Regions from separate parts of the Pseudoalteromonas sp. MMG012 genome, predicted to be linked through region 1. Evidence: predicted binding sites of a transcription regulator. Region 1 holds the regulator's gene; each other region holds the start of a gene.
The links. Region 1 encodes FliA, which starts transcription of late flagellar genes. Its sites were predicted from a motif close to CTAAAGNTNNNNNNNNNNNNGCCGATA; they were not measured.
Positions count from the first base shown of each region.

Region 2: a site for FliA is predicted at 1,215-1,241, ahead of pomA (flagellar motor protein PomA). Genes of this name have one in related genera too.
Region 3: a site for FliA is predicted at 2,485-2,511, ahead of J8L97_RS00880 (flagellin). Genes of this name have one in related genera too.

Region 1 covers NZ_JAGJEF010000005.1:40,975-46,025, reverse strand. Annotated here, with positions in the region: gene J8L97_RS02865 (chemotaxis protein CheA) at 1-687, opposite strand, end outside; gene J8L97_RS02860 (protein phosphatase CheZ) at 703-1,485, opposite strand; gene cheY (chemotaxis response regulator CheY) at 1,505-1,888, opposite strand; gene J8L97_RS02850 (RNA polymerase sigma factor FliA) at 1,927-2,637, opposite strand; gene J8L97_RS02845 (MinD/ParA family protein) at 2,664-3,524, opposite strand; gene flhF (flagellar biosynthesis protein FlhF) at 3,517-5,034, opposite strand.
Region 2 covers NZ_JAGJEF010000029.1:37-5,087, reverse strand. Annotated here, with positions in the region: gene ispA ((2E,6E)-farnesyl diphosphate synthase) at 1-812, opposite strand, end outside; gene J8L97_RS11540 (exodeoxyribonuclease VII small subunit) at 816-1,058, opposite strand; gene pomA (flagellar motor protein PomA) at 1,360-2,127, shown strand; gene J8L97_RS11530 (flagellar motor protein MotB) at 2,130-3,059, shown strand; gene J8L97_RS11525 (hypothetical protein) at 3,233-3,724, shown strand; gene J8L97_RS11520 (aromatic amino acid transport family protein) at 3,751-4,956, opposite strand.
Region 3 covers NZ_JAGJEF010000002.1:5,190-10,240, forward strand. Annotated here, with positions in the region: gene fliD (flagellar filament capping protein FliD) at 1-895, opposite strand, end outside; gene J8L97_RS00875 (flagellar protein FlaG) at 923-1,336, opposite strand; gene J8L97_RS00880 (flagellin) at 1,423-2,385, opposite strand; gene J8L97_RS00885 (flagellin) at 2,544-3,509, opposite strand; gene J8L97_RS00890 (flagellin) at 4,406-5,051, opposite strand, start outside.

The sequences.
Region 1 (5,051 bases):
TATATTACCAAAACTACCAACGCCATGTAATTCATCTAGTAGACTATCAAATTCATCATCACTTATATCACCATCACTGCTGCTCGCAGCTGGCGCTGGCGCTGGAGTAGGAGCTGGTCCTTGCCCTGATCCATGAAGTTCATCCAATAAATTTTCAAATTCATCTTCTGATATCTCATCAATACCACCATCATTTTCTGTAGCAGGCGCTAAGTCCGCCTCAAATAACACATCATCGACAGGTGGTGTACTAACCGGCTCGGGCTCGGTTGCAACAATTGGCGCTTCATCTTCTGATTCTGGTCGACTTAATTGATGTAACGTCTCTAATAATTGAGGGTCTGCAGGCTCTGGTTTTTCACGATTTTGAATATGCCCAAACATCTCATTAATGGTATCTAATGACTGTAGAATCACATCCATCAATTCGGAGCTAACGCCTCTTTGCCCTTGCCTTAATACATCAAACACATTTTCAGCACCATGACATGCATCAACGAGTTCGGTCATACTTAAGAAGCCGGCTCCGCCTTTGACAGTATGGAAACCTCGGAATATGGCGTTCAATAACTCCTTATCTTCAGGATTGTTCTCCAGTTCTACCAGTTGTTCTGATAATAGCTCTAGAATTTCTCCTGCTTCAACAAGAAAGTCTTGTAAGATATCTTCATCGACTTCAAAGCTCATGTACCTACTCTCCTATTAGAAGCCTAAACTAGACAATAAATCATCTACTTCATCTTGCCCAGAAACCACATCATCGCGAGTATCCGCATCCAATATGGGGCCTTCGGGACCTGATATAGCATCTATGTCTACTTCAGTTGCTTGAACTACCGCTTGCTCAGCGATTACGTCACTTTCTTGGGCTGGTAGTTCATCAGTCGTACCAAAAACGGTAAGCATATGGATAAGGTTATCTTCAACTTCCCTGACAAGTTCAATAACACGGCGAATAACTTGACCGGTTAAATCTTGATAATCTTGTGCCATTAGCACGTTAGTCATCAGGCCCTGTAACTCGTCAGTACGAGTTTGAGAGCCCTGCATAAAACGATCTAGGTCATGACAAAGCGTTTTAAATTCACCGAGTTGGATATCTCGGCTCATTAAACGATCCCACGTAGGCTTTATCTCTGAGATCTCGTCACCTAACTGTTGCGCTAAAGGTAAGCTAGCCTCTATTGCATCCATTGTTTTGTTAGCTGCATTCTCAGTCATTTCCATGACATAATTTAAACGTTGTTTAGCGTCAGGAATGGCTTCAGTCGTCAAATCAGCAAGGCGAGTATCGAGTTCGAAACTTTTTAGAGACTCATGCAATTGACGGGTTAATTTACCCACCTCCGCAAACAACTCGGACTGTTCTTTATTCGCAGCATCCAGTATAAGTTGGTCTGCTTTATCTTGCTCACCTTGTTCCAAATAAACAACAAGTTGTTTAGCTTGCTCAAGGGTGATTTGAGGCACAGAAGGCGTTGACATAAGCCTCTCCTTCTTATTGTTAACCTAAACGTTCAAACACTTTTTCTAACTTAGTTTTTAGCGTTCCTGCAGTAAACGGTTTAACTATATATCCATTTACACCAGCTTGCGCAGCAGCTACTATCTGCTCTTTTTTCGCTTCTGCTGTTACCATCAGAACAGGTATGTGCTTTAAACTATCGTCAGCCCTAATTGCACGCAATAAATCTATTCCTTGCATACCTGGCATATTCCAGTCTGTTACAACAAAATCAAACTCTTGATTTTGAAGCATAGGAAGCGCCGTACTTCCATCATCAGCTTCTTGTACATTTGTAAAGCCTAAGTCTCTAAGTAAGTTTTTGATTATTCTCCTCATTGTAGAAAAATCATCAACCACGAGAATTTTCATGTTTTTATCCAAAACATCCTCCAGTGAGGTTTCAACCTATTATTTTTACTCTAATTGACCCAGTCATTGATTTTAGCTTTGAGCTTTATCATTGCCTGCCCATGGATTTGGCTAACACGAGATTCACTAACATCAAGTATCTGGCCTATTTCTTTTAAATTCATTTCGTCGTTATAGTAAAGAGAGAGTACTAAACTATCCCTTTCTGGTAGCGATTGTATCGCTGTCAGCAACGATTCATTAAAACGTTCATTTTTAACGTTATTAAAAGGTTTGTCTAGCGATAAATCATGGTTTGCAGGAGTAATCACGTCTTCATCAACGCCTAAATCCTCGATACCGATAATTTTACTCGCATTTACATCATGTAGAATATGATGGTACTCATCTAACGTAATATCAAGTTTTTCAGCAATTTCAATATCTTTTGGTTCTCTTCCCAACGCAGATTCAAGGAAAGATATCGCTTCAGCCACCGTCCTGCTGTTTTTATGAACAGAACGTGGAGCCCAATCGCCTCGGCGGATTTCATCCAACATCGCGCCCCGGATCCGAATACCCGCGAATGTTTCAAAACTTGCCCCTTTACTGGCGTCAAAGTTTTTTGACGCCTCGATGAGACCAATCATACCTGATTGAATTAAATCATCTAATTGAATATTTGCAGGTAGCCTTGCCAATAAATGGCATGCCACCTTTTTTACAAGTGATGCATGACGTTCAACCACCATGCTCAAGTGTTCTGTTGTTTGATACCCCATCGCTTTACTCACCGATGATGCCATAGTTACCCATTGACAAGTTGTTCAATAAAAAACTCTAAATGCCCTGATGGCTGATGTGGTATAGGCCATTTAGCGGCCTTGCTTGCCAGCCCACGAAATGCAACCGCGGCTGGAGACTTAGGAAATAGCTCAACAATTGTTTTTTGACGCCGCGAAGACTTTCGCATGTTTTCGTCATACGGAACTGTTGCAACAAGCTCAAGTGCCACATCTAAGAATCTATCCGTCACTTTAGACAGTTTAGCAAATAACTCTTGGCCTTCTCTTAAACTACGCACCATATTCGCAACTATTTTAAATTTGTAAACGCCATGCTCTCTGCTTAAAACTTTAATCAATGCATAAGCATCTGTAATGGACGTTGGCTCATCACATACAACGACCATTACGTCCTGTGCTGCTCTAGAGAAGCTTAGCACCATATCCGAGATACCGGCGGCAGTATCTACAATTAAAATGTCAAATTCAGTATTTAACTCACTAAATGCCCGGATCAACCCAGCATGCTCTGCCGGTGTAAGCTCAACCATATTCTGTGAGCCGGATGTCGCAGGCACTATTTTTATGCCTGCTGGCCCTTCAACTAAAATCTCATCTAGCTCACATTCGCCCGATAAAACATGAGATAAATTCTTTTCGACACGCAGACCCAACATGACATCACAATTTGCCAACCCTAAATCAGCGTCTAAAACTAATACTCTGTTACCTTGTTGACCTAACGCTATAGCCGTGTTCAAAGACACATTGGTTTTACCCACGCCACCCTTACCACCAGTAACGGCTATGACTTTAACACCATGGTTATTATTTTGATTCATCCTACGCAGGCCACTTGCTTGATCTAAAACTGTGTTAATCATACATTCCTACTGTCTGAGACGCCACTGCTTCGCGCCTCGAATGTTGTGCTTTTATTCTCTTTAAATACAATTGCTCAGCTTTTTTGACTAACTTTTGAGCATTTGCCACTCGAATGTCTTCTGGCACCCGTTGACCATTAGTAAGATACCCTATTGGCAAGCGATTTTGAATCGCAATACTGATAATCTCACCTAAACTTAGACATTCATCAAGTTTTGTGAAAATACAGCCACTTAAATTTACTTTTTGAAAGTGACGGACCGACTCTTGTAAAACATGCATCTGTGAAGTCGCACTTAATACTAAATAACTTCTAATATCAACTCTTGCACTACGCATTAAAGTATTTAATTGTTCTGTTAATCGCAAATCTCTTTGACTCATTCCTGCTGTGTCTATTAATACTAGACGCTTATTGCGTAAATGATATAAAACTTCTGCTAATTCATTGGCATCTTTTACTTGCTTTACAGGACAACCTATAATCCGGCCATATGTCGCTAACTGCTCATAAGCACCTATTCTATACGTATCTGTCGTAATTAGCGCTACTTTGTCAGCTCCATATTTTTGTGCGCCTAATGCCGCAAGTTTTGCCACAGTGGTTGTTTTACCCACACCAGTTGGACCAACTAACGCATAAACACCACCTTGGCGTAAGATATCATTATTGGTTGTATGCATTTGGTTTACGACCATATTAAGCAATGCATTCCATGCTTCTTTGCGCGAAACATCATCTGGAATAAAACACGCCATTTGTTCCGCAACCTCTGAATCAATCCCCATACCTTGCAGGCGATCAATTAAACAGGCTCTAGTAGGATCTCTGCGTGCCATATCTTGTTGCATCAATCCGGAAACTTGGTGCTCTAACAACTGACGAATTGCATTCATTTCTTCGCGCATTGACGTCATTTCGTCTGGCTGGACTTCATCTGACTGTTTAACTATATCATCACCAAATCCAGACTCTAATTCATCCTCAAACTTCCAATCAGCGTTGCTTTCAGTGTGACGAGCTGAAATATCCATTGGTTTTGATTTCGTTGGTCTAACATGACTTTGTTGAGTCGGCGCGCTTTGACGCTGTCCCATTGAACCATATTGACCACCGACTTCTGCATGCTTATTGAATACTTGGTCTGTATCAATACCAGATTGCGAAAACATCGATGCCAACTCAGGAGAACGGGGACGAGGTGCTTGGCGCTCTAACAGAGCTTGCAAGCTATCTGCAACTTGAGCTTGTGGCTCAGGCCGTGCTCTTTGAGGCTCTGGACGTATAAATCTAGGCGGTTGTGATTGCGGTTGCGTAACCGTTTCTGCTAGATTTTCTGAAACCTGAGGTTGTTTCACTAGTTCTCGGTCATTATCTACCGCTGCAACGATCTCAACACCATCTGCCAACTTTTTATTTGACATGATTACAGCATCAACGCCAAGTTCTTCTTTGACTTCCTTTAATGCTGTGCGCATATCTTTAGCAAAAAAACGTTTAATTTTCATGTTACAACCCCTTGAGT
Region 2 (5,051 bases), on a different contig from region 1:
TCTATTGCTTGTGTTGTTAGAGCTTGCGCTTTTTGTTTTGCTCCAGGCATACCAAGTATTGCAGGATAAGTCGACTTATTATTGCCTATATCAGAACCTTGTGGTTTACCGAGCGTATAGGTGTCACCTTCAATATCTAAGATGTCGTCTTGAACTTGAAATGCGAGCCCGATATTCTGTCCATACTGCTGTAATGTTGTAAAGTCAGTCTCATTCATATTTGGAGAACAAAGGGCACCTAATTCAATTGCACAGGTCAACAAAGCCCCAGTTTTTAAGCGGTGAATTTTTTCTAACTCGTCAAGGCTAACAACTTTATCAGTTGCGGCAATGTCTAATGCTTGACCGCCGACCATTCCTTGTAATCCAGCAGCTTTTGATAGTACTTGAATCATGCGTAATTGACGAGATTCAGGTATAGCAAAGCGGTGCTCTGCAATTAACTCAAATGCGAGGCTTTGCAGCGCATCGCCGGCTAAAATAGCTTGTGCCTCATTAAACTGTATATGGCATGTGGGTTTTCCGCGTCGTAAGTCATCGTCATCCATTGCGGGAAGGTCATCGTGAACGAGGGAGTAACTATGAATACATTCAATAGCAGCTGCAATAACATCGAGATCTTCAATACGAGCGCCGAGTATATTACCTGTTGCATACACTAAAAATGGCCTTAAACGCTTACCGCCATTATTGATACTGTAAAATGTTGCGGCCTTGACTGTTTCATCGGTGATTAAATCTTGCTTAAAGTAATTACCGATAAACTGACTAACTCGCTGTTGAGCATTGCTTATTTCTATTTTTAAATTCACAACTTAATCCGTACTGCCTGTGAATGGTATTGTATCGCTTTGCGTGTCACTACCCATAAGGATGGCTACTTTTTGTTCTGCTGTGTGTAACTTCTGATTTGATGCATTAGCCAGTAAAATACCTCTTTCAAATTGTTTCAATGACTGCTCCAAAGTCAGCTCACCTTGTTCCATTGCACTCACAATGCTTTCTAGCTCGTGTATCGCTTCTTCAAAGCTGAGGTTTTCTGGTTTCTTTACAGCCATGGTCACGTCTCTTTATTGGGCTTATTGGATAAAAGAGCTCAATTTTAGGGGCAATAGCGTACTAGGTCAAAGATAAGCGTATTTTTTTACGCTAAACTGTGAGGTAGATACTCATACGCCTTTGTTCGCAATTTTTCGGGTTTTTAATATAATTGGGTTAAGATATTCAGTAGCTTGCCGATAAACAACAAGGCTGGTACTTTCTCTTTATAAGAGGATGTGTCGCATAGGCACCTTATTAGGTTACAGCGCATAGCAGTCAGAATTAGAAAAATAGTAGATAAGACTCTCTGGAGGGGATGTGGATTTAGCAACAGTAATAGGTATATTGGGCGCGATTGGCTTGATTGCCATGTCTATGTTTATGAGTAGTGACGGTGAAGTCGCTATGTTTGCTGACTCCGCCTCAGCCGTTATTGTATTTGGTGGCTCACTTTTTATCGTTTTGTCTAACTTCACAATGCCGCAATTTTTCGGTATTGGCAAAGTGATGGGAAAGGCGTTCATGTTTAAGATTGAAACGCCAGAAGAGCTAATAGAAAAAGCTGTAGAACTTGCGGATTCAGCGCGAAAAGGTGGTTTTTTAGCCTTAGAAGAAGCTGAAATACCGAATGCATTTATGCGTAAAGGAGTTGACATGTTAGTCGATGGCCACGACGCAGATGTAGTAAGAGCGACACTACAAAAAGATATTTCCTTAACTTCTTCTCGCCATGAACAAGGTGCGTCATTATTTAAATCTTTGGCTGATATTGCACCTGCAATGGGGATGATTGGTACATTGATTGGCTTAGTTGCGATGTTATCTAACATGGATGACCCTAAAGCCATCGGTCCTGCAATGGCAGTTGCTTTGTTGACGACCCTTTATGGTGCTTTTTTGGCGAACGTTGTGGCGATCCCGATTCAGGTAAAGTTGGAATTGCGAAAGGATGAAGAGGAGCAAAACCAACGACTAATATTGGACGCGATTCTCGGAATTCAGGATGGCCAAAACCCTAAGGTAATAGAAGGGATTTTGAAAAATTATTTGGCTGAATCAAAACGCGGCACTGATAAAGAGGAGTAAGCATGTCTGACGAGCAAGAGTGTAAATGTCCCCCACCAGGCTTACCGGCTTGGATGGGCACCTTTGCAGATTTGATGTCACTACTTATGTGCTTCTTTGTGCTGTTACTTGCTTTCTCCGAAATGGATGTACTGAAGTTTAAACAAATTGCGGGTTCAATGAAGTTTGCATTTGGTGTGCAGAATAAAATAGAGGTTAAGGATATCCCTAAGGGGACCAGTGTAATTGCAATGGAGTTTACCCCTGGTAAGCCTGAGCCTACGCCAATCGAGACAATTCAGCAGCAAACCGTGGAAATGACGCAGCAAATGTTAGAGTTTCAGGCTGGCGATGAAAGTTCTGCTGGCGGGCGACAGGAGCAAAGAGGTAACAAGCGAGGCGGCGAGTCACAAAGTACCTCACAAGAACAATCTATGCAGCAGGCCGTTTCTTCAGCAGACCAAGAACAAGTCGATGAGTTAGTTAAAAAAATAGCCCAGCAATTGGAAAAACAAATCATGGATGGTGCAATTGAACTCGAATCTTTGGGGCAGCAAATCATCATTCGTATTCAAGAGAATGGCTCCTTTCCATCAGGCAGTGCATTTTTACAACCAAAGTTTAAACCAGTAATACAAGATATTGCGGAATTACTGAAGGATGTACCCGGTGAAATAACGGTATCTGGACATACCGATGATTTTCAAGTGACCAACGAGCTTTACAGTAATAATTGGGATTTATCAGCAACCAGAGCGGTTGCGGTTGCAACTGAAATGGTGAAAGCGAGAGGTTTTGATAAAAACCGGTTGGTGGTTGTAGGTCACGCAGACACAAGACCGATGGTACCCAACGAAAATGATATAGACAGAAGACGTAATAGAAGAGTCGAAATATCAATCTTACAAGGGAAGGCTAAAGAGTCGGAGCCTATTGAAGTGAGAGAAAACTAAGCAAAACTTGATTGTGATAACAAATTGGGCTACTTTACGAAAGCTCAACTCAAATAAGGAGAAACTAATGTCAATTAAAAATTCATATGTGTATTTACCAGGTGGTAACGGTGAAGGCACAGACCCAAAAGATTAGCCGGAGCGCTTAATATTGCAATACTATGGTTAACTCAATGCTTCCTGATAATATAGATGCAATTCTCTTACTGATAAGAGATCATGCAATGGCAATTACGTTTATTGCTGTTGCAATTTTCACTATTTTAGGTGATAGACAGGCGCTGCGTTATGCTGGCTTATGTGCAATATTTTATGTGATGGGATATTTTCTTTATGACTTTTTCCTAAAAGTTGATGGAGGTCAGTATATATTCCGCTATATTGTATGGGCGTTAAACGACATCGTATTCATGGCCATTTTGGCTTACTGGGCGATAAAAGATAAAGTGTATATTTGGCAAAGTGTTATTGCCCAGCTGGTTATTTTACCGGCGCCTTTATTACAATTGTTTCGCTTAATAGATCGTCATATGTTAGATCTAACGTATTCAGAGTATCTATATCGAACTATTTTGCCACTAGTAAACATCACTATCGTATTATTGTGCTTTGCCCCTTTGGTGATGCTACTCAACCGAAACACTATGGTAGAAAAACACACTTAAGTTTAGCCATCAATTGATGGCTAAACTTACCCTAACGATGGAATTGCACCAAACATTTGTAGTGTTTGAGCCGATATAATGGTTAAACCACACAGTGCAGCGATGACCAATCCGATATTACCACCTTTCACTTGATAGCCATTACGAATTACGCTGTCTTTACGTTGCGTCCAAACCATCATCACAGGCAAAAATATTGCTAACACTACTAGGGCAATTGCGGCATAGCCTAGCGCCATTATGAACCCCTGTGGATAAAATAGCGCAAACCCAAGCGGTGGTAGAAACGTGATTAAAGCGGTTTTTACTCTGTCTTTTTTGGTGTTTCCTTTCTTAAAAGCGTCCGCAAAAAAATCAAATAACCCTAAACTGACACCAAGGAAAGAGGTGGCAAGAGCCAAATCTGCAAAAAGGGTAACGAAAGTGGACACACTAGGGTTATGTGCTATCTCAGCAATGTTTTGTACAAAGCCTTGAAGACCTTGACTACTTAACAAGTTTGATTGGCTCATGACACCTTGGCTGAGTAATTGCCAGCCGATATAAATAACCAATGGTAATGAAGCCCCAAACATCATTACACGACGTAAAGACTTTATATCTAGGCCTACGTACTTAACGATTGATGGGATAGAACCATGAAAACCGAATGATGTAAATACGACAGGAATAGCGCTAATGATAAGCCCCTGTTCTATTGGCATATCTAACAGGTGAGCGCCTTGTACATATGGAGTTAAGACAAAAAAGAGACAGGCAAGTACAATGATTTTGACTGTAAACAAAAGGCGATTTAATTTATCAACAGTACTGGTTCCAGCTGTGACAATAATAGCAATGGTAATGGCCAGCATAATTGAACCGACTTGTGGAGCAACGTTGATATTAAGCAGATCACTGAGCTTACTTTGCAATTGCGCTCCCCCACCGGCAATATAAGCTGCACACAAGGCATAAAATAAGAATACCATGGAGAAGTTCGCAATATACTGGCCTTTTTTTCCTAAGATAGACTTTGCTAAGGTATTTAAAGTTGAATCTACATTCGCGTATTGATGGAGTTCTAGCATCAATAATGCGGTATACGTCATAAGTAGCCATGAAAGTACTAATAGAATCAATGCAGTACTAAACCCGAGTCCAGCTGAAGCTATGGGAAGTGCGAGCATTCCTGCGCCAATGGTTGTACCTGCGACGATCAGCATACTCCCGATAGTTTTATTTTTAAGCACACATTGCCCTTTTGTTTGTGAGAGACACAGGAAGATATAACGGTAGTAAGAAAAATGAAATAGTTTTACTACAAATCAATGTTAAAGATTGTAAC
Region 3 (5,051 bases), on a different contig from region 1:
AATTGGCAATTAATTCGTCAACCAAAGTGGAAATTGACTCTTTATCATAGTCAATATTCAAACGCGCAGTTTCATCATTACCCTCAGTATCTTTTTCACTCGTTTTCAACGCTTTAATCGTCATATCTTGTACAGCGTTTTTGAAGGTATTAGTATCGCTTGTTACAGCTAAGCCATCGATAGTAATTTTCGCATTCTGAGCTTGGTCATCTGCACCTATAGTCATTCCACCAGACGCATTCGTTGATGCATCATAAGTTTCAATTGCATCAAGTTCAGATCCATCACTGGTGATAACCAAATTATTGCCATCCCCACTCACATTAGAAGTAAGTACAAGCTTAGATCCAATACTCGGGTCACCTGTGTTTACAATATTTGCGGTCACACCAAAATTTTGCTCAGATGCATTTATCGCATCTCGCAGCTCTGCAAGGGTTGCACCTGCGCTCAAGGTAAGATCAAATGTTTTATCCGCGCCAGCTTTGAAGGTCAGAGTCCCTCCTGAAGCTGTAACAACATCATCGACAGATGAAAATGCATTATCAGCTGTTACTGCTCTGCTTCCCTGCGCTAATTGATTAACCGCAATATCAAAATTACCAACAGAAATATCTTTTGTTGGTGTAACGCTAATCAAATCTCCCGAGGTTGGCTGTGCAACAGTAGCCTTACGTTTACCAAAGTTTTCTGGGTCTGCAAGCTTTTCAATCGTATCATTTAATTTTGAGGCAGCCGACTTTACTTCACCAATAGCGGAAAGCTCTACTTTTAATGACTCTTGCTTTCTTCCAAACGCAGCTAGCTTTGGTGTACTTTCCGCATCCACAGACGCTCTTATAATACTTTCTAAGTCTAATCCAGACCCTACACCTGCTGAAGTAATAAGTGGCATACGTTACCTCCTAAAAATTAACAACGTTTATACTGTTTCATTCAGTAAAACGCCTTTGCTTACTAACTTATCGGCAAACTCATCTAAAGCCTTAGCTACTTCTCGAAATTCTTCTGACGGGATTTCACGGATCACCTCATCGTTATCTTTGTCAATTACTCTAATAAAAGGTGGATCCCCGTTCTCTCCGAATTCGAATGACAAATTTGTAGAGGTGACTGGTAAAAACTCATTCACTTTGTCTAAATTCTTTTGAACTGTATCGATTAACGTTTGCCGCTCTTGAGGGGTGTCAGTTTTCAGCTCCCCCTGACGATCTTCTGTCGTATTTTTTGTTTTTTCTAGTGCTCGCGTAAAGCTTGAGTCGTTTTCACCAACATCTTGTTTCAACGTCGATGTCAAAATATTGGCGATGCCATTTGAAGGGTCAATGTTGCTCATAACAGATCTCCTAATACTTAAACTAATTATAGCATACGGCAAACTAGAATGTATTACATCCAAGTTTGCCGTATGCTACTTCTTTCTTAACCCAATAATGACAACGCGACTTGTGGACGCTGATTTGCTTGGCTCAAAATAGAACTACTCGCTTGTTGTAAAATTTGCATTTTAGTTAAGCTTGCCGTTTCTTGTGCAAAGTCTGTATCTCTGATCCGAGAACGCGCAGCTGTTAGGTTTTCTGATACGTTTGATTGGTTTCTAATCGTAGATTGGAATCGGTTTTGTACCGCACCAAGCTCTGCTCGCTTTTTATCAACTACTGCGATTAATGCATCCATACCGGCAAATACTGCCTGTGCATTGGCTTGTGAAGATACTGAAATACCTGTCGCAGTAAAGACATCAGAAAATGCCGTATTATCTGCTGAAGCGCCAACTGTGGTACTAATCGTACCCGTTGTAGCACTTAACGAGGCACCTGTAACACCACTGGCGACACCTGCAATGCCTGACAATGTAAAACCACCATCTGCAGTAATTGAATTGGCTGTACCACCTATACTTTTCATACTAAAACCGATGGTTTGAACAGCATCAGCACCTACCTGAAAGTTTGCATCATAGGTACCATCTAATAAGTTCTGGCCGCCAAAAGTTGTATCTTCTGCAACTCGGTTAACTTCTGCTGATAACGAACGAATCTCTTCTTGAATCGCAAGTCTATCTTCATCCGTATTCGACCCATTCGCAGCTTGTTGCGCCAAAGTTCTAACTCGTTGAAACATTTGTGTTGTTTCGTCCAGCGCACCTTCAGCCGTTTGTGCTAATGAAATACCATCATTGGCATTTCGTATACCTTGATTTAGGCCATTTATCTGACCAGTCAGTCTGTTTGAAACCTGCATACCTGCTGCATCATCTCTGGCGCTGTTAATACGCATACCTGATGACAGGCGTTTGAACGAGGTATCCAGCGAGTTTGCTGAATTATTCAACTGTCTTTGTGCGTTCAAAGAACTCACATTAGTGTTTACATATAAAGCCATAATAGCCTCCGCTTCATCTTAGATAAGGTAAATAGCGGGATACCCCTACCCTGCTAATTACCGAATTAGAGTCCTAGATTGATAGTTCTCTAATTCCGCTATCGGCGATTGGAGCGAAAGCTTTAGCTATATTTGTAAAATAAATTAAATTATATTAATTAGCCTTGTAATAAGCTCAATGCTGCTTGAGGCCGCTGATTCGCTTGACCTAGTATTGTTTGGCTAGCTTGTTGTAATATTTGATTTTTTGTCAACTTTGCTGTTTCTAAAGCAAAGTCTGCATCTTTAATACGTGATTTTGCAGATGATAAGTTTTCTGAAATATTCGCCTGATTCCGAATCGTAGATTGGAATCGGTTTTGTACCGCACCGAGCTCAGCTCGCTTTTTATCGACAACTGCAATTAATGCATCCATACCAGCAAATACAGCTTGAGCATTTGCTTGGCTCGATACACTAATACCATCCACGGTAAAGACATCTGAAAATGCAGTGTTATCCGCTGAAGTACCAACATTTGTACTAATTGTTCCGGTTGTCGCACTTAATGATGCACCTGATACACCACTGGCTACACCTGCAACTCCTGAAAGAGTAAAACCACCATTAGCTGCTAAGCTATTTGCGGTTCCACCTACACTCTGCATACTAAACCCAATAGTCTGTACTGCATCTGCACCGACTTGGAAATTCGCTGCATACGAACCATCAAGTAAATTTTGTCCACCAAACGTCGTATCACTTGCAACCCGATTCACTTCAGATGCTAATTGACGAATTTCCTCTTGAATTGCCAATCTATCTTCATCTGTATTTGAACCATTTGCCGCCTGTTGAGACAAAGTACGAATACGCTGAAACATTTGCGTTGTTTCTTCCATGGCACCTTCAGCTGTTTGCGCTAAAGATATACCATCATTGGCATTTCGATTACCTTGCCCTAATCCCAATATTTGCGATTGAAGACGATCTGAAATTTGAAGGCCAGCAGCATCATCGGCTGCACTATTAATTCGAAGGCCAGACGACAAACGTTTAAATGATGTATCTAATTCATTACCTGAATTGGTTAATTGACGCTGAGCATTCAATGCACTGACGTTAGTATTTACAAATAAAGCCATAACTCATTCTCTCTATTTCAAGTCAAAGCTGAACATTTATCAGCTTCAATTGTCTATATACAAAGTGGCAATTTTTATCGTCAAACCTATTTTGCCGATGGGGCAAAAAACTGCCATTTGCATGGTTTTAGTACCATTCAATAGTAATAAAGCAAAAGACAGGCCAAGTATTGAATATGAAAATATAAAAACATCTGTTTGGGGTAATCTGCATCACAGCTAAACACACCTATTACTTAAAGGTGCTTTATATAGATGAGGGAGGTCGAACGATTCTCGTGCTGTAAAATCCTTTTGATTTGGGCCTAAGTAACTTAATTCTCTTATAGATTCAAAAAAACGCTAAAACTCTATTTGCCACAACTTCTGTTTTGCACCGGTAATATCTACCTCTATCAATTTTACTGGTAAAAAGTTCAAAGATAACGCGAAAGTTCTCCAATAAAACGCCGGGACGCGATTTTATTGTTCAATCATAACCTCTACCAGTATGCATATTTAGGGGAAGTTGCAATACCATCAAGTGAAATGCCCTACATCTACTAATAAGAATATCTCCATCTATATAAGAAAGTAAATTTAAGGGTATTTATATTTGATGGGCTATGGCAATAAGCTGCCACTTTCAATAAATTAATAAACTAGCTCTAAGTTTAGATACAAAAACGACGTGATTTTAAATAAAAAAAAGGAGCCTAAGGCCCCTTTTTTTAAAGTTTGAGAGTGAGTGTCAATAAATTAGCATAAACATTGGCATAGCTTATGCTTATAAATACTTGTTCATTGAATTGATGAACGCTATTGGATTTTAAGCTCCTCCGCTTTGTTATCCAATTCGGTGTCCGTGTTAATACCCCATCAAGCACGGACACCAACTTCCAAATTACCGTTCGAAATTATCCTAGTAAACTTAAAGCTGCTTGTGGACGTTGGTTTGCCTGACTCAAAATCGTTTGGCTTGCTTGTTGCAAGATCTGCATTTTAGTTAAGCTTGCAGTTTCTTGTGCAAAGTCCGTATCTTTAATACGTGATTTCGCAGCTGACAAGTTCTCTGAGATATTCGCTTGGTTTCGAATTGTAGATTGGAAACGGTTTTGTACCGCACCTAACTCTGCACGTTTCTTATCAACTACTGCGATAAGCGCATCCATTCCCGCCATTACTGCTTGTGCATTTGCTTGAGATGACACTGAAATTCCATCTGCCGTAAATACATCAGAGAATGCCGTGTTATCTGCTGAAGCGCCAACTGTTGTACTAATTGTGCCCGTTGTAGTACTTAATGATGCCCCTGTTACACCACTTGCAACACCAGCAATACCTGACATAGTAAAACCGTTGTTTCCCGCTAAACTATTCGCTGTTCCACCGACACTCTGCATACTAAAACCAATCGTTTGTATTGCATCAGCACCAACTTGGAAATTTGCAGAATATGTGCCGTCTAATAGGTTTTGACCACCAAACGTTGTATCAGCTGCAACCCGGTTTACTTCAGAAGACAATGAGCGAATTTCTTCTTGAATCGCCAGTCTATCTTCA